Regions from separate parts of the Paenibacillus sp. KACC 21273 genome, predicted to be linked through region 3. Evidence: predicted binding sites of a transcription regulator. Region 3 holds the regulator's gene; each other region holds the start of a gene.
What was found. The regulator LexA, encoded in region 3, represses DNA repair genes until DNA is damaged. The targets are predictions, from matches to a motif close to CGAACATATGTTCG.

Region 1 (10,342 bases), 440 kb from region 3:
CTTCTGCATTATGAACGCCTGAACTATTGAAGTCTGTAGCTCTTCCTTGAGGTGTAGATAAGATAACAGTTGCTCCTTTGGCTTTGACTTGCTTCACCATATCGCGCATAATCTCTTTGAATTGTGCTTCTGTTGTATTATTTTTGACATTCGTATCATTAATACCAAGCTGTACTATAAAGTAATCGCCCGGTTTGATGTATTTCAAAATTGCTTCAAGCTGTCCATCATCACGAAATCCACGTGCAATCTGTCCACCGGATGCCATATTACGTACCAGGTAATCATTTGGGTTGATGAATTTAGATAACATCTGTCCCCATCCACCCTGTACACTATTGGCTAAAGGATAGTAGTTAGCTACTGTCGAATCACCGCCTACATAGATCGTAGGGTGTGTTGTAGGATTAGTAGAGACTTGAGTAATCTCTAATGCGCTTAATGTAAATGCTGCTCCTACTTTGCCTTCTGTTACTAATAGGTTAAGCTGACCATCTGTAATCGGAATCTGAAATTGATCGGTGGCAAGATCACCTGTCATATTAATAAGCTGATATACTCCTTCTGCTGCTACACTAGAACGAGAAGTATTGCCGAGCGTTACTTTCACTTCATACAATCCATTTGGCAAATCAACATTAAATGTATTATTACTTTTCGTTCCGAATGTTACAAATTGAACAGCATCGCTGCCTATGCCTGTTCCTGAAGCAGATACATTTTTGATATTTGCAGGTGTATTGAATCCATATCCTGTAGAAGCATTATACGCAGTCGAAGCTTGAACGCCTGTATATCCTGATGTAACACCATTAGCGCCAAAATCAAATTTGTAAGCGGTTGCAGAAGCGTGTACAGAAGATGATTGTCCCCAGCATGTACTTATTAGTGCTCCTACCAACAACATACAGCTTATTGTGCTCCATTTGCTTCGAAATTTGCTTTTCATTATCCATCCTCCTCTAAAATGTTAACGTTTTCATTACTATGTTACTTATTCGTCTGGCAAAAGAAATTATCCTTTATATCGATCAAAATATCATTTATCAAAATCTAGAAATAGTCGGTATAAGAATATAGATACTTTACAATCTTATAAAATTACAAAGTAAAACGATACGCCAAATATCCTGCTCTCCCAAAGGAACAGGATATTGGCTATCTATCTTTATTTATTAATTAATTAATTATAAGTTATTGCATCTAACTTGTTTACTTCACAATCATTACTGGAGATTTGGCACGTTGCGTTACATAATGACTAACACTACCCATTACGAATTCACTCACTGTCCCTAATCCGCGACTACCCATAATAATAAGATCGGCTTCAATACGATCAGCGTACTTAACGATACCTTTGCCTGCACTTCCTTGAATAACAGTAGCTTGAGCATTCGGAATGGTTGAGATCAAGCGACGAAGGTTAAGGCGTACATCCTCTTCTTCATGATCAAAATAAGATTCCAGTTCATGAGTAGGAATCACTAACGGCTGTTCTAAGATTTCTGTAGAAGTCGAATCCACATACAATACTTCAATTTGAGCGTTGAGCTCTATTCCCAGACCGACTGCTTTTTCCAACGCTTTTTGAGAGTGTTCTGAGCCATCATAAGGAACGAGAATGTGTGATAATGACATGGTTAACGCCTCCTTTTAGAATAGTACAGATCATTGATACGCAAAAATCTTATTCAGTGCGCCGTAACATTTGGCAATATAGATGCTTTTTTTGGATAAAAATCATAGTTGATTTCTGCAAAGCAAATATCTGACCAAATGTCTTGCTGTAGACTTGCCTTCCCCTTCAGCTTAGTGGCTACCTGCCGGATGACTTATAGGGCTTGAAGCTGGCTTGACCAGCGCTGTACGAATCCATGTGATTCCAAAAGTAACAATAGCAATCCATAGTAAGTGAATCACAAATGAGGAAACAGAAGCCCCACTATAAATTAACCTTAAATAGCCCTGTATAGCATTCGGAGCCGGTAAAAAATATCCTATATTTCGATATAAAGGAGATAACATAGCAGCGGGGATAATATTTCCGGCTGTCATCAACTGAAGCGGGATCAGCGCAACATTGAATAATGGCGCGACATTGCCGAATAAAGCGAATGCCATCTGTGTAACAGCAATACAAGAAATATAGACCAACAGATGAAAACTCCACATTTGCCAGAACGAAGCAACCGTATCTGCAAATAGCGATGCTACTGTAGTAATCACGAATGAAGCGACTACAGAGATCACAAGCAGTAATATCTGTCTGCCCCAAAAGATCTGCCACTTACTATGATCACGCTTTAACATCATAGATGCAATATTTAATTGGATATTCATGGTCATTACACCAACATATGTGACGAAACCTAAAATCATCGGCAACATCGAAATTGCAAAATTTGAAATATCATGTGTTTTGACAATATTAGTGGTGACGATTTCTTGATGAACATCTGCAAAAGCATGTTCTCCAATCGTAGAGGAAATTTGCGTAGCAGAACTTTGAACGATCGATTTGGCAATATCGGAATTACCTTGATTGATATAATAATTCATTTGAGTCGTTCCATTCGATGCGACATTTTCTGTAAAATGAGCCGGAATCGAAATGATCATCGTTAGATCACCATTGTCCATCTGTTGCTGTGCTGTAGTTAATGAATCATAAGATTGGGTCTGATAAGGAACACCTGTAGTGATCGCTTGAGCAATGCGTTCGCCTTGTTGTCCATCTTCATTAACAATTCCAACAACCAGTTGATCTACTCGTTCGGTGGCTCCATGATATCCAGTCATCCAAAATAATAAAAATACCAAAGGTACAAAAATAGAAAACACAATCCCTACTTTGGTCTGTGTAATCCCTAAAAAATCTTTAAACGTTTTGAATACAGTCATTTGTTTTCCTCCAACTATCTTTTCTCTTTTTTTTAAATACATGCATAGGATATAAATGGTTGTGCATGTATTAGTTTAAAAAATATCCAGCTGACAAAATCAGCGGGATAAATGTTCAAACGTCTGATTGATCATCGCAATAAATTGCTTGGTTTGTTCCGGCGTGAACAATGCGTTAATCTCATCATCCACTTCTTGCATAATGGGCTTGGTCTGCTGAATTAATTCGTGCCCTTTTGTTGTTAAATGTAGCAATACTGCCCGGCGATCTGAAGGATCAACCGTACGTGTGAGCAATTTTTTATTTTCCAGACGATCCAATGTTTTGCCGATACTGGTCTGGTCTTTGGAATTTAATTCTGCTAATGCTTTCTGTGAGATACCATCATGACTGACCAGATTATTAAGTACACCAAATTGCTCTGGAGTAATATCATAATCAAGTAATAAATGAGATGCTTTTTTCTTATAGGATAAATAGGTTCGAGATAATAACAAACCTAACGGGTTCTGCTCTTGATTAAATGGCATGATTATCCTCCTAAAAAAATACTAGCATAGCCGACTATCGACTATGCTAGTATATTCTGGTTATGAAAGATTTGTCAAAGGTATTTATTTAATCTCTTGGATAGTTTACACCCATGATATCCATAAATTTCACTTTGTTTACTTCTTCTTCATATTGTACATGTACTCGACCTGTACGTGGATCCATATTTACAATCTGACCGCGTACAGGTTCTTCTGCACCCCACACTGTCAGCAAAATTTCCGATTTCTCTTGATAGGCTTCAGTAAGTTGATTACCAATTTCTTCTAGTGCAAATTCATCCCGTGTTGGACGTTTTGCTACCTTTGCTTTAGCCAAAATAAACCCCCCTTTACACTTCTCTATTCTATTTTACATTTAACTTGATATCGATACAATAGTTTACACTAAAAAATAAGCACAAACGTTCGCTTTTTTTGATAATTTGACATTTTTTCATCTGATTTTCTGCAAAATAAAGAGGCACGACATTAATATATCGTACCTCTTGGGTTATGTGGTTAGTTTTTACGAATCCAGACAGCCATATCGCCTTCACCACGATTCGCCCAGAGAAAGTAAGGAATCGCTGTAAAAGGCTGTTCCTGAATGGTAGGAGGACTGTCTTGGTACAAATGGTCATCCCAATCACTGGTCAGCTCACGAGTCGCTATACCTTCGATCACCACAGCTCCACCTAACAATTCAGCATCAAATCGTGTCGTTAATGATTGCGCTGGATCAATGGATAGTGCAGAGATTAATTCTCCATTATCTGCTTGCTCCAGACAGTAGACCAGTGGCCCATATTGTAAAGCGATTTTGCCAGAAGCAGCGCGCAATCTAGGGTGGCTATGAATCACTTGCACATGCATCTCCATATTCCACTCTACACGATCATCTACCGACCATTCTCGCTGAATATAGATATATCCATCCTGTACAAGTGATTGATATTCAATAGACTCACCGTTGATCGTTAGCGAAGCTTTTTTGCACCAACCTGGTAAACGTAAAGCCAATGTAAAAGATTGTGGTTGTTCCAATTGGAATGAAAAGCGTGTTGCCCCATTCCATGGATATCCACTTTCTTGCTGGATCACAACCGATTGCTCACTAACTGTTAACTCTGCTTCGCCACCAATATAAAGATGTGTATAGATCGTATCTTGATTGGTGCTGTAGATGTATTGCCCTAATGAACTTACAAGACGTGCAATATTAGGAGGACAGCAAGAGCAACCGAACCATTTCTGACGAACAGGCTTCACATGATGCTTGCCTGGGTTATGATGACAAGCAGACGGCCATACTTCCAATGGATTCACATAAAAGTAATGCTTACCATCCTGCGCCATTCCGCCTATCACTGTATTATAAAGTGCACGCTCTAACACATCGGCATACTCGCCTTTGGCTTCAATCTGCAACATCCGATGCGCAAAAAAGACAATTCCTACCGCAGCGCAAGTCTCCGAATATCCACTATCATTAGGCAGATCATAATCGATTGTGAATGCTTCACCATGATGGGTAGAACCGATCCCTCCAGTCACATACATTTGCTTGTGTACCATGTTGTTCCATAAAGTCTGACATGCTTGATAAAGACGGGTATCTCCTGTTAATCCAGCAAGATCAGCCATCGCTGTGTACATATAGACCGCGCGAACAGCATGCCCTACTGCTTCTTTTTGCTCTCGTACCGGCACATGTGCCTGACTGTATTGAAGATTGATGTCATTTGTTTTACCTACAAAAAAGTTAATCCGATCCCGTTGCTCCCATTCTTGTTCTAGAAAGTTAGGTTGTTGTCCACGCTCATCAATAAAAAATTGACTCAATTGCAAATACCGTTGTTCTCCTTTAAGACGGTACAATTTAACAAGCGCAAGTTCGATCTCTTGATGACCATCATATCCGCGTAATTGACCTTCACCTGTTCCAAATACAGTATCAATATAATCTGCTAGACGGCAGACCACATCCAGCAGTTTCTTTTTACCTGTTGCTTGATAATAAGCAACTCCTGCTTCAATCATATGCCCGGCGGTATATAGTTCATGACAATCGGCTAGATTGGTCCAGCGCTTATCCGGTTCTTTGATTGTAAAATATGTATTCAGATAGCCATCTTCACCCTGTGCTTCTGCAACAAGATCAATCACTTGATCGGTCAAGCGCTCTAACTCTGCATCAGGATGAGTCATTAACGAATAGCCAACCGCTTCAATCCATTTCGCTACATCTGTATCTTGAAAAACAAAGCCGTTAAATTGTCCTTCTTTGCGACCAGCAGCAATTTCAAAATTCTGAATAGCATAACTAGGTTCAGCATCAGCAATACGGTCATGCAGAGCATCATACTGATAAGGAATTACTACCTGACGCACCAGATCATTGTATTTTGTCCAAAATTCATCTACGATACGAACTTCTTTAGGTGTAACCGTATTGAGCACTTTATTTACAGTAGACATTAAGTATTCTCTCCTTTAGATAGGTTCTATTGGATATGATTTCACTTTAAAATGAGTACGCTTTCAAAATAATTGTTTATGTTATCATTAATTAATATCACATTTGTTAACGATATACAATCATTTCATCTATAAATTAGATCACTACATAGAGTTATAGTTTAATCGTAGTTATTTCGATTAATTTATGGTATAACAAAAGTATGAAACCATTACAATCTTCTACTCCATTACATTATCGTAGTTATCTTGCTTTGAGTATTCCGTTAATTATTTCTACAGTTACTACTCCTTTACTTGGTGCTGTAGATACCGCTGTTGTTGGTCATTTATCAAGTAGTATTTACATAGGTGGCGTTGCGATTGGTACCCTTATTTTTAATACGTTATACTGGCTATTTGGCTTTCTGAGAGTAAGTACTTCTGGATTTGCAGCCCAAGCCAAAGGAGCCGGACAATTAGAACGGGGCTTTTCTGAACTGGTACGCCCTACTATTATTGCGATCCTTATTGGTGTCCTTTTTATTGTGTTGCAGTATCCTATTTTGCAAGGAGTACTGGCATGGATCAGACCGGGTGCTGATATTCGTGAGCAAGCTTCTATTTATTTTCATATTCGTATCTGGGGCGCTCCGGTTACATTGCTTAATTATGTTATTCTAGGCTGGCTTATTGGTATGGCACATGTAAGACAGACTTTGTTTTTGCAGATCGGTATTAATGTGCTTAATATGATTCTGGCGATTGTATTTGTACATGTGTTCCACTGGCAAGTCGCAGGTGTAGCTTCTGCTACATTGATTGCAGAGATAGCGGGTCTGGTGTTCGGAATTGTATTGATCTGGCGCTCGCCTTATTTTAAATGGGGATCGATCTCTCAAGCAGGCGTGTTTAATCGCGAAGCATTGCGGCGTATGATTAGTGTAAATAGTGATCTATTTATCCGTACAATCTGCTTATTGGCTATGTTCAATATATTTACAGCGAATAGTACTTCTTTTGGACCTGAAATGCTGGCAGCTAATGCGATCTTATTGCAAGTCCATTATATTATGGCTTACTTTTTCGATGGCTTTGCCAATGCCAGTAGTATCTACGCTGGACAAGCTGGAGGTTCTCGTAATCCACTGCTGTTACGGCAGACCATTCGGTGGTCGTGGTACAGCTCATTTCTACCCGCTGTACTCATTGTGCTACTCTACTGGATATTCCATGAACCGTTATTAGGATTATTTACAGATTCAGCGGCCACGATTGCACTTGCGAATGAATATAGCTTCTGGTTATTATTATTTCCTTTAGTTACAGGTGCAGGTCTGGTGTTCTATGGTTTATTTACAGGATTATCTGTAACAGCTCCTATTCGCAATTCGATGATCATTTCGTTTGTATTGTTTCTAGTAGTTCTCTGGATAGCTGTACCGATATATGGTAATCATGGATTATGGTTAGCTTTTATCGCATTCGGTCTGGGACGAAGTGTATTTTTATTAATCCGTCTGCCCCGATTACTGCAAGCTATTCCTGATCAATAATCTATCTTTTTGTAAAAGAAATGCATAACAACATAGCAAAAATAGGCACCTTATAAATAGGGTGCCTATTTTTATACAAATATGGTACATTATATATGTTATTAACAGATTTTTAAAATTCTTGCTGTGTCGGACGAATCAACACTTCATTAATAGCCACATGTTTGGGACGAGTCACCACATATTCAATAGCATCTGCAATATCTTGTGCTTCTAGTGGTGTAATATTACCAAATAGTTTGCCCATATCTTCCATTACTTCAGAACGTACATGAGAAGACAACTCGGTCTGTACTACACCTGGCTCGATCAATCCTACACGTACACCGCGACCTGTTACTTCTTGACGTAACGCTTCACTAAATGCAACGACTCCAAATTTAGTCATATTGTATACAGCAGAACCTGCACCAGCACGGCGACCTGCAACTGAACTAATATTGATCAAGTCAGCGACCTGACGATCAGATTGCTCTGCGGCTTTGAGTAAGTGTGGTAAAGCAGCATGAGAGATATGCAGTAATCCATTCACATTAATAGATACCATGCGTTCCCATTCTTCAGCAGGAGCATTCTCTGCTGGCCCCAACAACATCACACCTGCATTATTGACTACAATATCAAGACGATTATATTTGCTGATTGTTTGTTCAATCGCTTTTTGAGCTTGGGCTTGATCTGTAATGTCTGCTTCAATAACAAAAGCGGAACCGCCTTGTTCACTAATTTCTGTAGCTAATTGATCCAGACGATCTTTACGACGTGCTACCACGACTACAGTTGCTCCTTGTGCAGCTAGAGATTTAGCTGTTGCTTCCCCTATTCCGCTACTTGCTCCTGTAACCAATGCTACTGTTCCTTGTAGTTTTTGTGCCATGTATAACACTCCTTTATACAGATTAAAATACACATATCTATAGTAATATACCCCTATTCAGAAGAACACAATCAAATTTGGAACAATTCATTTAAAAAAAGAAGTTAACGTTTTCTTCATATCTGCTCTATACATACCGATTAAACCTAGTATATATTAAAAATAATTTTAAGATTATGATCAGTATGGTAAAGGAGTGGACCTAAATGAATAGCGAAGATTCACTGATTCATCCGCTTCTTAAGTTAGCTTTTGATGCTATGGAAGATCTAGTGTATATTATGGCTGTCCAAAATCGACAATTTGTATATTGTTATGTTAATCGAAAAGCAGAATTGTTCAGTGGAATCTCGAAAAAGGATATCGGAAAAAACTTTTTCGATCTTTATAGTGAACGCAATCAGTATGAAATGGCTCAGTATTTGCATAACAAATATTCTAAAGTACTGGTACAAGCGCAAAGTGTACGTTTTGATGAAGGTCATTTGTTACCTACAGGAACGTTAAGCGGAGACAGCATTATCTCGCCTATTTTCAATGATAATCAGACGATTACTCATCTAGTCTGTATTACTCGAAGCTATGAAGAACGTCATCAATACAAAGAAAAAATGCAGTATTATGCTTTCCATGATGAATTGACTCAATTATTAAATCGACGTTTTTTGTATGAGTTTGTTACTCACCCTGCGTATTTATTTATGTTTGATATAGATAATCTCAAATATGTAAATGATACACTTGGCATGGAAAGTGGCGATGCTCTGTTGGTCGAAGTGGCAGGTCGGCTTAAACGTAATTTCAGTTCGGAATATATCAGTATTCGTCTTAGCGGGGATGAGTTTATACTGGTGTCTAATCGTCAACAAGAACATCCTGAACAGATGGCTCAGATTATTATTTCTTTAATGAATGAACCGTTCACCTTTAACAATCGTCAGATCAAAATCAATGTGAGTGTAGGTATTGCTTATTTCTCAGAAGATATCAATATTTCTATCGCGTTACGACGTGCAGATATTGCACTTTTTCATGCCAAAACAAGCGGTCGTAACAAACATCATTTATTCTGTGAAAAAACGCAGTATGAACAGGTTGTTCGCTTCAATTATGAATTAGCATTGAATAGTTGTCTGGAAAAAGAAGAATTACAACTATTGTATCAGCCGATTTATGGGAACAAACAAAAACAAGTGGTAGCTGTAGAAGCATTACTACGCTGGAAAAAAGATCATAAATATATGGTCTCGCCTGCTGACTTTATCCCGATAGCAGAACAAACTGGTCTGATTATTCCTATAGGCGAATGGGTGATTCGTCAGGCTTGTCATGATCTTGCTATCGTGCAAGCCAAGTATGGACAACAGACTAAGATTGCGATTAACATTTCTAGAATCCAGTTAAGTGAGCCTGATTTTATAGATCGTATTAATCAGATTCTGCAAGAAGAACAAGTTGATCCTCAGTATATTGATCTTGAAATTACAGAAAGTGTGGCTATGATTGATACTGTTAGTGAATACTCTTCTCTACTTCAATTACGTGAGCAAGGATATACGATTTCGATAGATGATTTTGGTACAGGTTATTCTTCATTGAGCACATTAACCCGCCTGCCGGTCGATAATATCAAAATAGATCGTTCTTTTGTAGCTCAGATGAATCCTCCTGTATTAAAAGCATTGCTCGCAATGGCAGAAGCTTTAGAGTTGCATGTGGTTGCTGAAGGTATTGAAGAAGAAGATCAATGGAGAAAGTTGTTAGAGTTAGGTTGTAACGATTTTCAAGGATATTGGATCAGTTATCCGATGCCACTTGAGAACCTGCCAGATCTCCCTCAATTTCTGTCGTCTGTACCGACCGATTATGTATAACAATTAGAATGCTTCCATATATGCATAAAAAAAGACCTTATCCACTATAGGAGTAAGGTCTTTTTCTATTGATTATACTGTTAATCCAAGCATGATCGGGAGTGAATACGATTGATTATTGTGCTACTCCCCATGCTAAT
Region 2 (10,342 bases), 1.4 Mb from region 3:
TGACAGACTCTGCTCGAAGCATGGCTTTGATATCGCTGGATAATTCTTTGAGCCCTTCAAAATCATGTTCTTGCCATAATTCATCAAATCTCCTGCGGAAGTCGATCGCTTCTACAATCAGATGGAAGAAATATAGCTTATGGATATCGGTCAGAATCCGATGGACGATACTGGAATCGTCTTCGAAGCTCTTCTGTGCTGACAAAATGTCTTCACGAATACTGGACATTTCATTATCAAGCACCATCGCTGCTTCCGCAGCCGTTTTGAGTCGGCTCCGAATATCATCAGGTAGACTATTGTGGTATTTATAATTTAAAGAATGTTCAATCGTTGCCCAGAAATTCATAGCCAGTGTACGAATCTGAATTTCAGCAAGCACCATTTTTTGTCCAAAAGCGGTCTGTACCGGATATTCAGCAATCATATGGAAGCTACGGTATCCGCTATCTTTGAAATTAGTAATATAATCTTTCTCGTATAACACTGTTAAATCTTTGCGAGAACGTACATACTGGGCAACCCAACGAATATCTTCTACAAATTGGCACATGATACGGATGCCAGCGATATCCTCGATTCCAGTTTCAAGCTGATCCATCGGTACGTCTAGACGTTTGGCTTTATCCAGAATACTCGATATCTTTTTGACACGACCGGTTACAAATTCAATCGGTGCATACTCCTGACGTTTTTTCAGTTCTGCACGCATTGTTTTGAACTTGACCTTTAATTCTTCAACCGCTTGCTCATAGGGAAGCAAGAATAATCCCCAGTCTCTTCCGTCCATCTTCATGCCTCCTCAGTCTATGACCTCTTCCTTGAGTCGAGGGTATATTGGATTAATGATGATCTGCTCCCACTGCCTGGGAAATGTGTGTGAATCCGTCACGTAGCATACGCTCCCGGATATCCATATGTATCTTCCGGGTCACTTCCGGTCCTTCATAGATAAATGAAGTATAGATTTCGACCAGACTTGAACCTGCTCTGATTTTCTCATAAGCATCCTGTCCCGAAAAAATTCCTCCACAACCGATAATAGGCAGTTTACCTTCTGTTTGACGATAGACTTGAGAAATAATCTCTGTCGATCGCTTGGTGAGCGGTCTACCACTTAATCCACCAGCTTCACTTGCATGCTGATGAGTTAATCCATCGCGGGATAATGTGGTATTGGTAGCAATCAGACCCGCTACTCCACTTGCAGCGATCGTATCGACCATATGTTCAAGTTCATTATCATTGACATCCGGTGCAATTTTGACTAGTACAGATTTGGAAATGCCATTTTGCTTCGCCTGGCGTTTCATTTCACCCATTACCAGTCTAAGCAAATCTTTCAATTCATCACCATGTTGCAAGTTACGCAGATCAGGTGTGTTAGGTGAACTGATATTCACTACAAAAAAATCAGCGTATCGATACAATGTGCGAATACAAGTCTCATAATCGCTAGCTGCATCCGCATTTGCAGTGACTTTATTTTTACCGATATTGACTGCTATAGGAATAGGTCTAGAAGATAACGAACGTAATCTTCCTGCCATAGCAGCTGCCCCTTCATTATTGAAGCCCATTCGATTCACAAGCGCTCCATCTGAAGGTAAACGAAACAAACGTGGCAATTCATTACCGGATTGTGCTTTGGGCGTTACTGTTCCGACTTCCATAAATCCAAAGCCTGACGCAGACAATCCTGGAACTGCCTGAGCATTTTTGTCGAGTCCTGCTGCAAGACCAACAGGACTCGGAAATGAAAGTCCAAACAATTCAGTCGTCATATCGGGTGTACTTTTCACTCCATACATCGACTTCATCGCAGCTAATGTGCCTGGTATACGCACCCCCGCGCCCAGACCTCCAATAACCATGTGATGTGCTTTTTCCGGATCCATCCGAAATAACATAGGTTTGAAAACATTGCGGTAAAGCAAGTTACATTCACTCCGTTCCTGGCATTTGCAAAAAGCCTTTATGCATGATTTTGCAGGAATTATTATCTATTAACCTGTAAAATCATTCTCTATACCAGTTTATCCTTTTCGGGGACAAAAGAAAAGCGCTCTTCTCATTTGAAAAGAGCGTCCACTGTGTACATAAACTCAAACGGTATATAATGAATCAATCCAGTCGCTACAAGGAACGATCCTAATTTAACCAGTGATAATGACGTGAAGGATCTGTCTGATCTTGTGTACGTTTTGTCTGGAATCGCACAGAGGGAACAGAAGTGTCTCCTGGCAATACATTACTGGCAATGGTTACTTTTGTTCCTAACGGAATCATATCAAATAATTCCTCCACATCGGCTTGATCCATCCGCACGCATCCTAATGATTCATCTTGACCTACACTATCAGGATCATTGGTACCATGAATAGCATAATTCGTATCCGATAACTGCATACCCCGACTACCAAATTCTCCATTAGCTTTGCCATTTGGATTCATCACTTTAATCGATACTTGAAAAGTACCCTCGGGCGTTTTACTTCCACCAAGCCCTACTTCATAATTACGTAAAATAATCGATCCACTAACTATAGCTAAACGATGCTTTTGTTTATCGACAATCACTTCAAGTGGTTTTGTAAAATAAGGATGATTCCCGAGTGTAGATGAGAATGCTTCGTCTCCAATTGTATTGCCGCTATCGTCAGTACTTTGACTGCCACTGCTCTGTAGCTTCTTTAAAGCGGTAAACGTCTGGTTCATCGTATCCGAATTACCTGCTAACCAATTGCCTGGAAAAGGCGCTTCCAATTGATTCATTTGCTCTGGAAGATTTCCTTTGGCAGTTATATAATTGATCATCGCTGTTCTCATTACAACCAACTGCTCTTGTTGCTGTACCCAAGCCGCCGATTCATTTGGATAATGATCCAATTCTCCGGGTTTACACTGGCATGCTTTGGGATCATACGATTGAAGATCGATCTGTCCGGGCTGATCGGTGGCTGCCATCGTATACAAGACAGGCATATTCGGTGTCCATAATAGCCAATCGTCTTGCTTTTCCATACCTAGTACTGCTGCAACTTGTGGGGCTGTTTTTAACATTTGTTGTCGCATATATTTAGAAACAGCAGACAATGAAGCATTGGTATTGTTTAGCGAAGCTTCTGCTGTAAAGCTAAGTGGAGCCGAGTATCCTTTGAACGTATCTGCTGGTTTCTTTTTTGAAGTAGCTGATGCTACTTTGGTCGGTGGCTTGGCAATATGTTGAGAAGAACGATCTGCAAGCGTCTGATCTGTGGCATGAGGAGCTTCTACAGAACGCAACGTGATTAAAAACAGTAATAATATAGCAAACACACTATATCGCCAACGACGAATTTTGCGATCTCTTTTTTCAGCCATCTCCATAAGCTTAGCTTCATAATCTTTCAAAATATCCGCAGGCACTTTACTATGTTCAAAAGCTTCATATACATCTCCAGCTTTGTTGTAACAGTAATTAGCTTTACCCATTTGTCCATCGGATTCATATTCTTTGCCAAGCAAATACCAGCCCATTCTGTTGTTGGGGTGCATTTTGACATAACGCTTTAGATAGAGTAGATTTTTCATTTATTACCTCCAGCATGGACACTACGCTCCAATAGTCTATATTGTCTCTATAGTATGTACAGTTTAGGGATAGCTATTTTATATTTAAAATATAATGCAATACTATGTATATCGGCTAATCTGTGTATTTCTTCAAGTTACTTCAAAATGAGATTATAAAAGGCGTTGAGAGACACATTTCGTCTCTGCAACGCCTTTTATCGGACCATGTACTTCTATTTAGTACACTAGTAAAACTTATTCAGCTTGAGCGAAAGGCTCATCAGCAATTTTGATTGAATCTGTAGGACAACCGTCACAAGCATCTTGCAAATCATCAAACATATCGTCTGGAATTGCCATAATACCGCGGTTAGCATCACCTTCATAAATCACTTCAGCCAAACCTTCATCATCATAATCGTAAATGTCTGGAGCTGTTGCTCCACAAGCACCACAAGCGATACATGTATCTTTGTCAACCCAACTATATTTCCCCATCTTTATATATGCCTCCTATCGTTACTTACCAGTTGTCTTTTTTTAAGAACTGACACCAGTGTACATATACTCACAATATAATATAAAAGATATATTATTTCAAATGAATAACCAACAATTACCAGTACACAAATTGTAACACACCTGTACTACGAATCCAATTATTGATTAAAATTTAAACAATATAGATCAATATTGAATCATTACTTACTGATTATTCTTCCATGCCTGGCAAAATCATACCATCTTTTTGCAATGAAGTGCCTCTAATTTTGTGATTACGAATCAGGACTGAAGGATCATTGCCTAACATACCTGCTGTTAGTATCGCACTTTCACCAAATTTATCGCGTAACTTATCCATTACTTCATTTAACTGCTCTTTGACTGGCTGACGATTATAATCAAACAAGTCCATTTGCAAAGCAGCTTCTTCTTTGGGCTGTAAATTCTGAAGAGCCACTCCTAATAATCGAACAGGCGCACGATCTCCCCAATGACGATCATATAGTGCACAAGCTTCACGATACACTTCATCCGCCGTTTCTGTAGGAACAGCTAGTGACTTGGAGCGAGTGATTGTTTTCATATCAGGTGTGCGAATCGTAATCTGAATCGTCTGAGCGATTAATTTCTGACGACGCAATCGGCGACATACTTGATCGCTTAGATTAAGCATCACTCTTCTGATATCGTCACGATCTTGAATATCAGCAGGCAATGTTGTAGTATGCCCTATCGACTTACTGACTTCCCGATCAATCTCTACAGGCGAATGATCTATCCCATTTGCCGCTTGCTTGAGCCAGCTTCCCATTACACCAAATCTAGCTGTTAATCTGGCTTCATCTGCTGCTGCAAGTTGCCCTATCGTGCGAATGCCCATATCTACTAATTTGGCAGATGTTTTCCCGCCGATGCCAAACAATTGTCCGCATGGCTTATCCCATAATAACTTGGGCATATCCCGTATACGCAATATCGAAATACCTTTAGGTTTTTTCATATCTGAAGCCATTTTTGCTAGTAATTTATTAGGCGCAATTCCTATCGAACAAGGTAAATGTAACTCTTCCCAGATCCGTTGTTGCAACTGTTCCGCAATCTGAGGTGGCGTGCCAAATTGACTTGAACCTGTGATATCCAAGTAGCATTCATCAATTGACGTTGCTTGCAACATCGGTGTGTAACTATACGCAATATTCATGAATGCCATTGAGTATTGTTTGTATAAATAAAAGTCAGGCGAAATTAAGATCAGATTCGGACATTTCTGCAATGCTTCTCTAACCAGCATGCCTGTTTTCACGCCACGCTTTCTCGCTTCGTAAGAAGAAGTAACCACAATTCCTTTGCGCAGTTCAACACTACCTGCGACAGCTGTGGGCTTGCCTTGATATTTTTCCGGTTCTTCTGCTGTATGAACAGAACAATAAAAAGCATTCATATCTACATGCAAAATGACTCTTCCTTTGGCAGGGTAGTAATTGGCATGGTGCCTCAAGCTGATCATCCTCCTTGCCTGTGCAGTCTTTACCCTATGGATTATGCTCTATCAGCCGAATCGCCTACAATAGATATCTTATTATTCTATTATATCGTATCTGTTTCATTTAGCCTATGATATGATGCAAAAATAAGTACAAATGTTCGGAGTTATTGAAATAGACATTGGGATATGGAGAGTTATGTGGATCATTTCAAATCTTTATTCCACTTGGAGATGATACTAATTCGTGGTTAACGCAATATTACAATTGGTGGAATTGATTCGATGAGATATTAGATGCTGAAGTTGTATTACAAAAAGCCGCAATGGCGTCTGACGGATCAAAATCGTTATTTGAATATGCAGCTCCTTTTGCGATAAGTCGAGAAAAGGACTTACTATTCTGGGATACACGTCCATCAAATTGTGCAGAAGAATACACGATCTATACTGTTAATACAGATCACTGGAATCATCAGGCGACCTGTCGTTATGTTGCTCACTGCGATAGAATTGATCCTCTTGGATACAGAGTACACCAAATGAAAACACCTTTTTAAATCGGTCATACAGAGCACTAATAACCTGACAGATCGCCAAGCGATTGTCTTTTATTGGAATGACCAAAATATCGCCTGCTTTATATTTTGCTTTTTCAAACATCGTCTAGCTCCTTTTTGCGCTTCTGAATACGTCCACTTATTGGTTCACCTGTGCCGATGATGACTTCATGATGAGTCTCACATAATAACCATTGTAGCTTTTTGGAGACGATATAATATTCAGTCATTCCTGTTTGTTCAATTATCCATTGAATCACATCTACATAAGCTTCATACACCCAATATTGTTTACCACTATAAAAGCGTTCAGGAGCGAGAAACCAGACTTGTTCGGTGCGATCAATCAGTTTAGCAATCTCTCGGTACCCTTCTGTTCCTACCTGATAACTTACATGCGGTTCTTGCAAATGATTGTATCCTCGCATTAATGCAGATTCGCTTCCTGCATGTGAAGACATGATAAACGTTTGTGTGATTGTTGAAAGTATAGATGGCCACTGCATTTTACCTACTTCGTGAAAGCGAGGGGCTGGAATACGATAGTGTTGTACGAGGTGTTCTATTTCATCCCTTGTACTAGCATAATGTTGACCAGACATATATACTGACCTCCTTATCCAATACGAATCAAATCTTCAAACTGATTTTTAGCGGTTGCCTGTTCAGTTCGTAACAAAGCAAATTCAATATTTTGCTGTGTTCGTCCTAATTTCAAATGATATACGCCTGGCTCAACCGTTATATATTGTCCACTGTCCCCATCTTCTGGTTCTAGCTCGCCCCCTGTCACATTTTCCGCTGCTCCTGCGTACAATTGACCGGAAGGAACATTGATCCATAATTGAACTACGGGTTGTTCGATCTCATCTACCTGTTGCATAGTATATAATCCATCTGCGCCTACATTAAGAAAAGCAATATTCCCTAGATTCACTTCTAACAATTCATCTTCAGGAATAGACCACCAATCTGATGTATCTTCCAATCGATGCTTGAGTGCTTGCAGGTCATAAATACAAAGTGTTGCTGTATCTGTCATCACTTGAATTTGGTTAGACATTGGGTCGTTCCTCCTTAATTATACTCATTTCATCATGTACACATCTGATCCTGATTACAATCTCATCTCTTCCAGCACTTTTATGATCATTTACAATTCAATCCACTGATCTTCTATAGAAATAATTGTTTGGATGGTATCAATCATTCGTCGTACAGGTGCATCATGTCGATGAAATAAACAATAAATATACACTTCACCTTCGGCTATAGATTCGATTGCTAGATCAGCCTGCTCCACTTGAATCTGTGCCACATCTGGCCAATCTGTATAAGAAGGATCTGTGATAACCAATCCATCGTCTACCTGCTCAATCACCATATCACCCAGATCTAACGTAACCAAAGCTTGGCTCAACTGCTCGATTAACTGCCTGGCTTGCTGTTCTTTACTTATGCCATCTTCTTCTATACATTGAATACCGTATTCCCAACCCACGATGACTCACCTCATAAATTCCCGAAAATAATAATCTCATCTGCCCATTCTAATTGAATCTCTAACCAGGTAACCAGCGAGCGGATAAATGCTTTGAGCTCACGATCTTTGGTCTGATAAGCTTTCATTTCTGCTAATATATTGGTCCAGAGTGCTTTGGCTATCGGATTAAAACCAGAGGTATCAAAGTAACCATACCGATCATTAGTCACTGGATCAACAATAGGATAATGCTTTTTCAAATAAGGAATCAAATAATCAAAATCACCGGCATAAATAAACACAGAATCGGCTTGAATCTGATCCCACTTCTCACCATAACGTGCAGGCAATAATTCATATCCTAGTAGTCCATCAGCTTTACTATGCTTATACGTAATCGTTCTCATTTGTTCATCCTCATTTCTTATTGAATGACATCTGTTCACAATTTAGGTTTGATTCGAAGATAGAAATGGATACATATACGACTTCATGATTTCGTTGGCTTGTTCTTGAGACGGTGGCTGTACATAAGGTTGTTCTTGTTCCAGCCGTTTTACTTTTTGTTCAACAAATGCTTCATTCACCGATGACGTTTTATTGTAAAAAGAAGCTTCAAGCTCAGCCATATCGCTTGCTTTCATCATTTTATAAAGTAGACTATTGAGCGAATCGCTCCCAGCATACAATAATGAATCTGTTTCCTCACAAGAAAATTTCAAGTACAACATCGCTTTTTGAAAAGCAATAATCTCGGCTTGATTCACTTCTATCGCTCGTAAGCGTCCATCCCGATGATCATTTTGCTCTCTAAGAAATTCATTCATTTTGTACTCCTCCACTCTTATTGCCTTCTTGCCATCAATTACTTGCTATCCAGTTGAATAATCCATTCCAGAGTACGATGCTTACCTTGACCCAATACATTCTTACTTTGCTCTAAATAGCATAAAAGCTGTTTTTTCATTTCAATAGGAAGTTCTGCTCGAAATTGAGAATTTGCTTTGGTGATCCAACTGTCTAGTAAATGATTCACTGTATGCTCTACTATTCTATGCTCGGTTTGGACTAATATTCGCAATAAACTATCTAAACTTTGCCAGGAGTCAAAAGCAAACAGAATACGAAGAGCATTGCGCGAAATATGGGACAATGGACAATTTAGCACCAGTTGGATCAATCGTTCTCGATCTAACATATACGTGTATTGGATAAGCGTCTGTTTCGCTATTTTGGATACGCCGGGTTGCGGATCTACTAAAGCTTGAGAGAAAACATCTATATAAGCGGTAGGCTTTAATTTACCCAAAGCTGTCAACACAGCTTTACGTACTTTAATCTGTGTATGATCTTTGTATTCAGCTATAACTTCAGCATCTTCTGCTGTCCCCGTCTCTCCTAATCCAACGATTGCGACAGCCAGAGAGGACTCATTTCCATTCCATATCTGATCCAAATAATATTCGACATAGGGTATTGGTTTGATTTTGGGCAAATGACGACGTGCTGTCTCGCGAATCGTCAGATTATGACTCATCAGACCATCAATTAACGCAGTCTCGGCTTGCATTGGAAAATGATAACTTAATATATCCAGTGCCAGACGACGCAAAGCCGGGAAATGATCGGCTAACATCATATACACGATATCTAGCCATTGATTCGATATCTTCTCAGACGAATCTTTATCGACTTCGATCGCTTGATCAATTTGACGAGCAGCCCATAGACGAATGACTAAAGCATGATCTTGTAAAGCAGAAGTGAATAAAGCATATCGATCTGCCGCTTCTGTTTTCAACATCATGTTGTAGCAAAACTGACGAATATAGACATCTGTCGAATGCATATAATGTTCCAAAGCAGACCGAGCTTCAGGTTGCGCAATAAGCTGTTGAATCTGTGTATTCAACAATTCATGATGCTCTTTGCCACGCCCTACTAATCGCTGTACTAACCAGATCGACTGAATAAAGTATTCAGTATTACGAATATGTATTTTTTGTTTCAATGCACGATAAGCTTTGAATCGAATAGGAGATACCCAATCATTTAATCGAATCAGCAACCATGGGATTTCTGATCCATTTTGAAATTGGCTTAATCGTTGTACTGCCACTTCACGCACATATCCATCCCAATGAAAGCTAGCCATAATGATCTGAATAGGATGAATATCGTTAGACCAATGCAATACTGTCTCTGGGCGAAGCTCAATCCATGCTTTGCCACGTTGTTGATAATGAAAAGGAAGTGTTTCGCGACAGCGTTCACTTAACCAGATCAATTCACTCACAGGGCATTGTAGTAACAGATCACTAATTGCATTTTCAGCAGCTCTCACGATGTCAGCTCGTTCTGAAAACAAAAAAGATTTGAGATACGGAATCGCAGCTAACTGTCCACTTTCTTTAATTTGAACAAGAAGGTCGACCGATTCTTGCTCATACAATTGATCTAATAAATACTCTACATGAATAGACATACGCCTACTCTTTTTGATGCCACTCATACATTCACCTTCCTATTTTTCTGCGTTCTATGTTTGAGTCTGATGTTCAGAAATCATAAAAAGATCGTGATACAACAATCTCTGACCCATAGATCATCGTAGCAAGCTCCTTTCATTACATGATTATCAGCTTATATATGGTCAACAGTACACTGATCCAATTGTACCCATAAGTTCTGTTCATCGTACCCGCTCACTTTACCTGCTATTACAATCCCTATTCCAAGAGGAAGTCCATCAATTTC
Region 3 (10,342 bases):
CTTGTAGGTCAGGCTTATTCATCTATTCGATCCTCCCCGCAAAACGTTAGGCTTTAGTTTAACAGAAACCTTTTAACTAGAAAAGAATCTTATTTGTGATGTATAAGTGTATTATACTTGTAATTATAAAAGTGAAGATTTTTTATTTAAACTATAAGATGAAGTTTGAATGAAAGTATCGACAAAAAACGCTTTTTCTTTTATAATACAACATAAAAACATTGAAAGAAGGGTAATCCGATGGCTGAAATCAGAATTAGAAATACCAATGAACGAATTGCTGGAGATGACAAGGTTCTGGAGTTTTTGAACAAACATGAGGTTGTATATGAAAAATGGGATGCTTCCAAATTGGCTCCTGAATTGCAAGATAACTTCACACTGACAGATGAGCAAAAACAAGCGGTTTTAGATACGTACGAAGCAGAAATCAAAGACCTTTCAGCACGTCGTGGTTACCGCACATGGGACGTGATCACTTTATCTGAATCTACACCTGATCTGGAAGCTAAATTAGCTAAATTTGAAGAAATTCACACCCATACCGAAGATGAGATTCGTGCGATTGTATCAGGTAATGGTATTTTTATTATCAAAAGCCCTGAGCATGGATACTTTGATGTTGAATTAGAACCAGGTGATGTTATCTCTGTACCTGAGAATACACCTCACTTCTTTACACTGGTTGAAAATCGTAAAATTGTAGCTGTTCGTTTGTTTGTAGAAACAGACGGTTGGATCGCTGTTCCTTTCGAAGACAACTCTTTCCAAAAAGCTTAATGATAGAAATAACAAAATCCCTTACCGATCTACTCGGACAAGGGATTTTTTGTTATGTTTTTAGTTATAGGGCTAAGAACTCATTTGGTGAAAATATAGTTTATGATACCAACTGAGCCGTAATCTGATGAATATCGGTTAAACGTGTAATTTCGTAGTCTGGCTTAATCTCACTATCGTTGACTTTACCATTACGGTTCACCCATACCGACTTGATTCCTGCTGCTAATGCACCTTTGATATCTGTAGTCAGTTTATCTCCGATCATCAACGTTTGCTCTGGCTTCACATCCAATAATTCCAGTGCATGTGCAAAAATCTCTGCATTAGGTTTACCTTTACCAAATGCACCGGATACAACGATCTGATCAAAATAAGGAGCTAACTTGGGTACACCGTCTAACTTCTCTTGTTGTAACGCCGGACAACCATTGGTAAGCAACAATAGCTTGACCTTACCTTGTAATTCATCCAAAATCTGAAATGTCTCTTCATAGATATGCGGACGATTACGTCGTTCTTGTACGAATCGATCAGACAGTTGGAGTGCTAAAGCTTCATCTTCGATCCCCATTGCACTTAGACCTTTACGCCATGATTCTTTGCGATATGTCGGTGCAATCTTCTGCAATTGACGGAATTCAGGTTGTTCGCCTGCGGAAAATTGAGCCCACAAGCCTTCAAACGGATTAATTCCAATCCATTGTGTAAAAGGAAAAGTCTCATAGGATTCATACAGTGCTCTCGCTTCTCGGCGTACTGCTTCTTCCAAAGCTATAGGATCAACACCTGTCGCTCGCTCAGCCACAAGACATGTCTCTGCAAAAGCTTCTTCTATACTGCGTTCATCCCATAATAACGTATCATCTAGATCAAACAAAACCGCTTCAATACTCACTGCCTGTACCTCCTCAACGATCATAATGACTTTAATTATGATAATAGATATTTAGATTAGATAGCATATATAACGATCGATCTCCAAAAAGCTTAAGCTTTTTCTTGAATCGAAATTTTGTGTTGTGCAGCAAATGTGCGTAAATGCTCGCTCATTGCATCTGTATCATAACGGTTTAATGTGCGTGAGAATACCCAGCTTCCACCTTTAGAGCTATGTTCAATCACTACATATCCTTTTTGAAGGCGAATACTTTTTACTTGAGAAGAAGAGATCAGACGATCACGATTAAATTTGGTAGTGATCAATGAATCTCTGCCAATTTTCAAGTACGGTTTGCGGAAATAAAGCATTACGCCAAGTAAAATGTACAAAGCTACAGTAACGATAAAGATCACGCTAAAACCATCAGCTGTTGGATACATAATACCCATCACTGCATAAATAATTCCCAATATAATTAGAGCAGCTGGAAAAACAATGTTTCTTCCTTTATACGCTGTATATTCGGAAATACTGGTTTTGCCACCGATAGAAGATTGACCTTGCTTTCTACGTGCAGCATTAACTTGCTTTGAATTGCGTCGAACTTGCCTTTCCCAGGAACGGGACATACTTTGTTTCCCCCTAATAGATAATGTAAGCCTTACAACAAAAGCAGAAGACTTTGTTCTATCTTATCATGCCAGAACAAGCCCTAAATTTCCATAGCAAAATAGGATGCTCTCTGTAATAACAGCTAGAGCACCCTTCAGTTAGTTCACTTCTTTGTATTTATTAAAGCTGTTACATGATTCTAGTGCTGACTATTTTTTGGTATTATCCGCTTGTTCTGTATCTTCTACAAATTCAATTGTATCTAGTTGTTGACGGAAATTACTGCGAATATTATTTAAGTAAATAGCACGTAACTCGTCACGTTCTACAGTTTCTTCGGCTGTAAGACCTGAACTTTTTTTCTTACGAGCTAATTCATTAATACGTGCAATGAGTGTATCGATATCCATAACTAACCTCCATGTAAGTAATCATCTTGTGACCATCACTAACTTTGACATGTAAAAAAAAGCTTGTCAAGATCAACAGATCTTAACAAACTTTCATCCTATTAATGAGTATATATGCTTATCTAGTAATATCGCTTATACAATAAATATATTTAGAGAACATGTAAATCAATCGTAAGGAATTACGAGAACATCGCCTGCTTGAATCTCACTTGTAGTCAATTGATTCTCACTACGAATCTCAGCGATATAGTCACGTGTATCTGTCTGGGCTGATTTGTATTCACTAGCGATACTCCATAAGCTATCCCCTGAATGAACAACAACTTTTTGTGCAGGACCTTCTACTTTGTCTGCTACTACAAAGTTATGAATTACTCCACCGTATAATAATACACCTGCAAACACAAAACATACCATTAAACGTCCGCCGGATTTCCACTTCACTTTTTGGGCTGTGCTTTGAATAAGATGTAGCGTTTTTTGACGTAATGTTTTTTTGCCTTTAGGTTGAGCTGGTTTACGTATCTTTTGCACATTCGGCAAATATGTCCACTCATCCACTACTACATCTTTGTCCGCTCGTGTGGCATGAATAGCTGCTTGCTGTGATTGTTTCTCCGAATAACTTGTTGATGTATGATGTATATCTGATCCAGATGTATCAATCTGTTGTTCACCATCTTCAGATTGATTGTGGATGCTACGATATGTAGTATATTTTAACATTGTCATCACGCTCCAAACATTTGTTCTTGTTTTCTTAAATTCACTATAACACGAACATATGTTTTACTCAATAGTTTTTTACGAACCTTCGTTCGTGTTTTTTATTGCACCTTTTAGACTATAGATTCTGTCTCTTATACGATGAATAGACTACAAAAAGTAATGAATAACAAAATAAATATACAAATTTTAGAACTTATGTTTGTACGAACGGTAGTTCTATGTTATAATTTTGCCAAACGTTACTAGCATTGGGGTTGATAAGGTATGTCAAAAGTTTCAAGTCGCCAACAGGCCATTTTGGAATTTATCCGAAATGAAGTCAAACTTAAAGGTTACCCGCCATCTGTACGTGAAATTGGTGAAGCTGTAGGTCTTGCTTCTAGTTCTACTGTACATGGTCATCTGGATCGTTTGGAGAAAAAAGGACTGATTCGACGCGACCCGACCAAACCTCGTGCCATCGAGTTGTTGGGTCAAGAAGAGTCTGAAAGTAATATTCTTTTCGCTCAAACGGTATCTCGTGTTCCTATTATTGGAAAAGTAACCGCCGGTGTTCCGATTACAGCTACAGAACATATTGAAGATTACTTCCCTCTACCACAGAATTTTACAGGTGAAGGACAAGTATTTATGCTTTCTGTAGTTGGAGACAGTATGATTGAAGCAGGAATCTATAATGGTGACTACGTAATTGTACGTCAACAACAGACCGCTGATAATGGCGATATTGTTGTAGCCATGACAGAAGACGACGAAGCAACTGTCAAAACGTTCTACAAAGAAAAAGATCATATTCGTCTACAACCAGAAAATCCAATGTATCAGCCACTTCGTCTGACACATGTTACGATTTTGGGTAAAGTTGTAGGATTGTTCCGTAACTTGCACTAAATCACTACTGTACGTTACAGTTCATAGAAGATAGAAAAAGACCGCTACTTTCTAGTAGCGGTCTTTTTTCTTATTTATACGAGAATAATTTAATTTAATTTATTTAGATTCAGAACAATTTCATTATTCTACATATCTCCACAATGCAGTTTTAATTACATGTTCGGCTTCTACTTCACTAAAAGCAACTTCAATCTCTTCTTTGCCTTGTAGAACTTTGTACATCCATACAGGATGCTCTGTTGGATTCAAGTACAATAATTCTACCGCAAGTTTAGGTTTTCCAGAATCATGAGAGCATTTGTATTTGAGATCAGCTTCTCCATAATAATGTTCACGTACATTTTTGTTAACTACAGTTATAGTAATGACAACGAGTGCAATTGTAATAACCAGTTGATTTTCATCTTTCTGAATACTGCAATCTTCTTTAAAATGTTTTTTGATCTCTTCTAAAATGGTAGAAAATTTCATCCATAAATTTTCACAATATTCTAAAAAATGCTCATGAATTTTTAAAGAATATGAAAAAGCTTTTGCGTTCTCTGCTTTCTCTTCCTGTGCACGTATTACCGCAGATTCAATCCAACTCATAATTGCTATCTTCTTTAACTGTAATGACTGAACATATTGAGTACCCAAATTGCAACGTCTTTATCTAACCTTCTACTACTTATTAGATGCCTTTTATACAAGCTGAATACGGTACTTTTTGCTGATATACTTTTAGTTTTTTATTTGATTTCTAACTTCACTCCTCTTATTCATTATGTGATTTCTTCATCATGAGCTAATAATAGGAAATTTATACCTTTTAATTCCAAATAATCACTAAATATCTTATATTTTTAATAGTAAGCTACATTTATCCAAATAGCTTTGTATCCATTAGTTTGGCAAGTAATGCTTTGAAATCTTTACTTTCTGCTTTTTCAGCCAATTGGGCTTCAAGTGTATTGAACTTTTCAGCTAGAAAATAAGCATTTAAAAATACACCTAGATGGTCTTTAGCCACTGCTTCGGCATTATCTTTATCTGATGAATAACTTGAAATGACAGTATACGCAAATTTCTCAGGATCTATTCTCATTTTTGATTTCATCAGGCACTCTCCTTTTCAGTGTTGATTATGCTTGGTTATGCCATACACGCATTTCACCGGATTGTCGGTTAGCCCAGCAATAATAAGGAATAAGTCGTAATGTTGTAGGAGCATACGTGGTAGCTGCTTGAGAAGCATATAATACATCTTCCCACTGCGAAGTAATGATTCTTTTACGTGCCTCTACATCGATCGTACCTATGCCTCCTAGCAACTGTGGATCAAATGTATATTGATAGGTCTGATCTTTATTTAACTGAATTAAATGCAAATGCTCTCCATTATCTACTTCTTCAGCGCAATAAATAAATGGACCACGTCCTATAGCCACTTTGCCAATATCTGCTCTGACTAACGGATGTGCTGTATATTGTTTGATCTCCATCGGTAAAATAAACTCGATCTTGTCATTAGACTGCCATACACGATCAATGTGTAGAAATCCGTTAATGTTTTCCGCTTCTATATGCTCCCCATTGACTATCAATGAATAAGCATCTGCCCAATAAGGCAATCGGAGCGCCAATGTAAAAGCAGTTGGTTGTTCTGTCTGTGTTACAATCGAAACATGACCTTCCCACGGTAAATTCGTTGTTTGTTCAAGCTGTACTTTGTGATGATCTATCTCTAATGTTGCTGTGCTTGTAATAAATAGATTCGTATATATCGCTTTTTGCTCTGATTGAACCATATATATATATTTATGAAGTGAAGTTAATAATCTTGCTAGATTCGGTGGACAGCAAGCACAGCCGAACCATTCGGGGCGTGTAAATTTCACATGACTTTTTCCCGGATCTTTACGGCTGTTCTCTGGACGTACTTCTAACGGATTCACATAGAAAAAATGTTTGCCATCCAGTGCCATACCGCCAATAGCTGTATTATATAATGCTCGCTCTAACACATCGGCATATTCAGAACGTGCTTCATTTTTGAGCATATTAAAAGCAAAGAAAATCAATCCGATCGAAGCACATGTCTCACAGTACATCGTATCATTAGGCAAATCGTAATCCAGTGTAAATGCTTCTCCGTCTACTGTTGATCCTATACCGCCGGTGATATACATACGTTTGGTAATCATATTTTTCCAAAGGAGACGACAAGCTTCTAACATTGCGGTATCGCCTGCTAATAAAGCAACATCTGCCATAGCTGCACACATATAGACAAGTCTAACAGCATGCCCTTCTGCGGTCTGTTGTTCCAAAATCGGTTGATGGGCTTGATAATACTCTAGTGGACGATGACTCATGCCTGCTATAACTGGTTTGGTTCCTGTGTCTTCTGTCTGTTGTCTGGCGAAAAAGGTAGTATCGGTTCCTCGCTCATACAGAAAATAACGACTCAGATTCAGATAACGTTGTTCTTTTGTTAATGAATATAATTTGGTCAACGCCAGCTCTATTTCTTCATGACCGTCGTATCCTTGAATCTGATGTTCTCCTTTGCCAAAAGAAGCATCTATACAATCCGCTAATCGGCAAGCAATCTGGAGCGCTTTTTCATTATGAGTGGATTCATAATAAGCAACTGCTGCTTCGATAAAATGACCTGCACAATACAATTCATGACTTTCAGCCAACTTCTTGAATCTGCGCTCTGGTTCTTCAATAGAGAAGTAAGTATTGAGATAACCATCTTCTTCTTGCGCTAAAGAAATAAGATCAATCACCCCGTCAGCCAATTCTTGTAATTCAGTATCCGCATGAATAGATAATGAGTAAGCCACCGCTTCCAGCCATTTGTATACATCACTGTCCTGAAATACCCAACCATAGTGATTACCTTGCTTCAATCCAGCAGCAATCTTGAAGTTTTCGATAGCATGACTTTTTTCAGACGGAATACTGTTATCATTTCTTTCTTTTTCGATCGTAATATCAGCATTATCATTCAATACATTCCATTGATAAGGAATCATTTCTGTACGGACAAGCTCCCGATAATGAGACCAGAATTGATCTGTAATTGTAAGTGATTGTAAATGTAATGACATCGTATGTCTCTCCTCCTATGGTAGATACTCTATGATCGTCTATAAACCGAATATTTATTTCACTTGAGGTTCAGCATGGTGTTCTTTAATTAACAACTGTCTGCGAATATAACCTTCATTTTTTTCAAAACGTCGATAAAATAACATCGGGATAATTCCCAGTGCAAATACGATAGCAGGCAACCAGATAAACACAAATTGAATACCTGATAATGATTGTGTACTTTGCGCAACGTTAGGCACATAACCGAAAGATGACATAAATTGTGTAGGAATAAATCCTCCTAATCCTGAGCCTGCTTTAATACAAAAAGCACTACCGATTGCTGTTAAAATACCACTTCCACGTAGACCTGACTTCCATTCGCCATAATCGACAGTGTCCGATAACATTGCAAAAGGCATAGAGCAAGCAATACCTGATCCAATACAAGCAATAATCCATCCGACAATCAAAAAGCTAATATGATCTCCTGCAAAAAACAGTACGATTTGTCCCAAAACAGCTAATATAAAGCCAAAAATCATCGTCGAATATTTGTTAGAAAATTTCACGATAAACGGAATTAATACCATACCAATCACTTGAATGACTGAAATTCCGTTAATCAATGGCACTAACTCTTTATGACCGATATTGTATTCAAAGTAATAGACTAATGTAGAGGTACGAATCGTTAAAGCGATCCAGAATAGTAAATTAGCGATTACTAAAATAATCCAGGGCCAGTTACCTTTCATCGCTTTAAAGCTTGATTTGAATGGAATAGTTTTGATCTTTTCGGTATTGATTTCTTTGAGATCAGCAAAAGCAATCAAAAACATAATGATAGATACTATCCCGAATACACAAAGTGTCCAAAAAAATCCTTTCTGATCATTACCTGCTCCAAAAAAAGCGACTAATGGCAAAGTAAATGTGACTGCTGCAAAATTACCAACATTTCCACCTACCATCCGAAATGAGTTCAACACTACTCGCTCATCGGTATTTCTACTCAAATTTGGCAAGATCGAAGTGATCGGTGTTGAAATTCCGGTATAAGCTATCCCTGCTAAAATATAGGTAACCGCTGCATAAACGACTTTCCATGTCCCATCCAAGTTTGGAGTGGTAAACGTCAATACTGTAAATACTGCAAAAGGAAAACATAGCCACAAAAAATAAGGACGACTTTGACCATACTTGGATCGGGTACGATCGACAATAATCCCCCATAGTGGTGCATCTACTGCATCCACTAATCGTGTTACCAACAATAAAGTACCTGCTACTCCAACCGATAAGCCAAATACATCGGTATAAAAATAAAGCAAGTAAGCACCAATAATGCTGTACAACAAATTGCCACCTGTATCTGTGAGCGCATAACTAATTCTGCGATGAAAAGGAACTTTATCATTCAGAAGAGTGGTTTGAGGCTCTGGCGAAGATTGAGGTGTAGACTCCATAATGTAACCTCCTGATTCAATCAAATAGTGATGATTTCTTTATCTAATAGTAAGCGCTTACGAAAAGAAGATAAACTTATGATTTCGTAGGAAAGGTTTCTATTTCCGACTCATTGAGATATTTAAAAAATTAATTATTTTCATATAAAATTGTGCTATACTACCTTCAAAGTGCAGGTTATTCGTAATGAATATGACTAAGGTTAACAAATCCGACTTTTCCTATCCAAAACTGACTTTTCGATAAGGAGTGATTACATATGCTGCTCAAACCGATTTCAAAAATAAATATCGAGCGTCCTCTTGCCTATTTTAAATGTGGACAATTTGTAAGTGATGAAGGCTGGCAACACAAAAAAATGAAACTTGAAAAAGATTACGAAATTATTATTGGCTTAAAAGAAATTGTCTATCTTCAAGTTGGAGAAACACAGTATGAAATTAAGCACGGGGACGTGTTATTGATTAAGCCAGATGTCGAATATTTTGGTTATCAAGCTTCCACAGCAGGAGCTAGCTTTTTTTGGTTACATTTCTTTCCTCGAGATATTACCAAGACAGAATCAGGAGATGAATTTATTAATCATTTGTTTGGTACTATGATTACGGAACAGAAAAATGAGATTAATCCTTATGTATGCTTACCTGACTTCTTTTCATTACCTTATCTCGACAAGCCTATTATCCTGATGAAGCAGATTCTGGATACATCTAATACTTCGTATTACAGCACATATGCTGTCGATTATCTGGTGACTGAACTTATGATCGAATTAACAGATAAGTATCTACAACCTCTTATTCATAATGAACTATTGCACAAAGAATACAATCAGAAGTTTATGCAAATTTTAGAATGGATTCGGGTGAATATTTATCATGATCTTACCGTACAGAAAGTAGCAGATACGTTCTGCTTTAATGCCGATCATTTAACCCGCTTATTCAAAAAAAATCTAGGTATGAGCACTATTCGTTATATTAATACACTCAAGCTCAGTCTGGTCAAAGAATTATTATGCACGACTAATTCTTCGATCAAAGAAATTGCTTATGAACTACATTTTCGAGATGAGAAATACATGATGAAGTTATTTAAAAATTACGTTGGCATGACACCTACCCAGTTCCGTGATACGTATACAAATACGTATATCAATACAGTGACTGTAGATCCTGATATTCCTATACCTAAGCATCTTCTTACTGAATAGATAAACAATCACAACAATAAGAATTCACACCAAAAACCTTGCTCTCCTATTCTGTTATCGAATAGGGTGAACAAGGTTTTTGTATGTTGTAATAAAATTATTTCACTTCAATATAATCAAGTTCTGCATAGCTAGTACCTTTTTTAAATACGATTGTATTTTCTCCCTGCTTCAATGTTACAGGAACCGTCATAATTTGGCGTGTACCTACATTTGGTAAATTCGCAATCCAACCTCCTGTTTTTGGATACGTAATAACAGTAG

Region 1: the regulator LexA is predicted to act here: its motif matches at 3,854-3,867, upstream of PQ460_RS12035 (YolD-like family protein).
Region 2: the regulator LexA is predicted to act here: its motif matches at 5,693-5,706, upstream of PQ460_RS15865 (DNA polymerase IV).

The regions. Positions count from the first base shown of each region.
Region 1 is NZ_CP117876.1:2,679,023-2,689,364, reverse strand. Features, by position in the region: gene PQ460_RS12055 (rhamnogalacturonan acetylesterase) at 1-907, opposite strand, end outside; gene PQ460_RS12050 (universal stress protein) at 1,213-1,641, opposite strand; gene PQ460_RS12045 (YhgE/Pip domain-containing protein) at 1,813-2,904, opposite strand; gene PQ460_RS12040 (MarR family winged helix-turn-helix transcriptional regulator) at 3,004-3,435, opposite strand; gene PQ460_RS12035 (YolD-like family protein) at 3,524-3,775, opposite strand; gene PQ460_RS12030 (glycoside hydrolase family 127 protein) at 3,958-5,916, opposite strand; gene PQ460_RS12025 (MATE family efflux transporter) at 6,120-7,451, shown strand; gene PQ460_RS12020 (SDR family NAD(P)-dependent oxidoreductase) at 7,564-8,328, opposite strand; gene PQ460_RS12015 (GGDEF domain-containing phosphodiesterase) at 8,535-10,202, shown strand; gene PQ460_RS12010 (glycoside hydrolase family 6 protein) at 10,318-10,342, opposite strand, start outside.
Region 2 is NZ_CP117876.1:3,621,865-3,632,206, forward strand. Features, by position in the region: gene PQ460_RS15845 (GTP diphosphokinase) at 1-790, opposite strand, end outside; gene PQ460_RS15850 (quinone-dependent dihydroorotate dehydrogenase) at 843-1,937, opposite strand; gene PQ460_RS15855 (L,D-transpeptidase) at 2,152-3,573, opposite strand; gene PQ460_RS15860 (ferredoxin) at 3,811-4,053, opposite strand; gene PQ460_RS15865 (DNA polymerase IV) at 4,268-5,500, opposite strand; gene PQ460_RS15870 (Imm26 family immunity protein) at 5,996-6,205, opposite strand; gene PQ460_RS15875 (DUF6756 family protein) at 6,198-6,704, opposite strand; gene PQ460_RS15880 (DUF6386 family protein) at 6,719-7,165, opposite strand; gene PQ460_RS15885 (hypothetical protein) at 7,256-7,603, opposite strand; gene PQ460_RS15890 (hypothetical protein) at 7,615-7,992, opposite strand; gene PQ460_RS15895 (hypothetical protein) at 8,035-8,412, opposite strand; gene PQ460_RS15900 (HEAT repeat domain-containing protein) at 8,451-10,070, opposite strand; gene PQ460_RS15905 (hypothetical protein) at 10,229-10,342, opposite strand, start outside.
Region 3 is NZ_CP117876.1:2,242,303-2,252,644, reverse strand. Features, by position in the region: gene metH (methionine synthase) at 1-22, opposite strand, end outside; gene PQ460_RS10205 (cupin domain-containing protein) at 241-780, shown strand; gene PQ460_RS10200 (HAD family hydrolase) at 881-1,678, opposite strand; gene PQ460_RS10195 (methyltransferase) at 1,771-2,292, opposite strand; gene PQ460_RS10190 (DUF896 domain-containing protein) at 2,485-2,685, opposite strand; gene yneA (cell division suppressor protein YneA) at 2,854-3,414, opposite strand; gene lexA (transcriptional repressor LexA) at 3,682-4,308, shown strand; gene PQ460_RS10175 (hypothetical protein) at 4,432-4,902, opposite strand; gene PQ460_RS10170 (hypothetical protein) at 5,174-5,410, opposite strand; gene PQ460_RS10165 (glycoside hydrolase family 127 protein) at 5,436-7,412, opposite strand; gene PQ460_RS10160 (glycoside-pentoside-hexuronide (GPH):cation symporter) at 7,467-8,864, opposite strand; gene PQ460_RS10155 (AraC family transcriptional regulator) at 9,125-10,078, shown strand; gene PQ460_RS10150 (CBM35 domain-containing protein) at 10,176-10,342, opposite strand, start outside.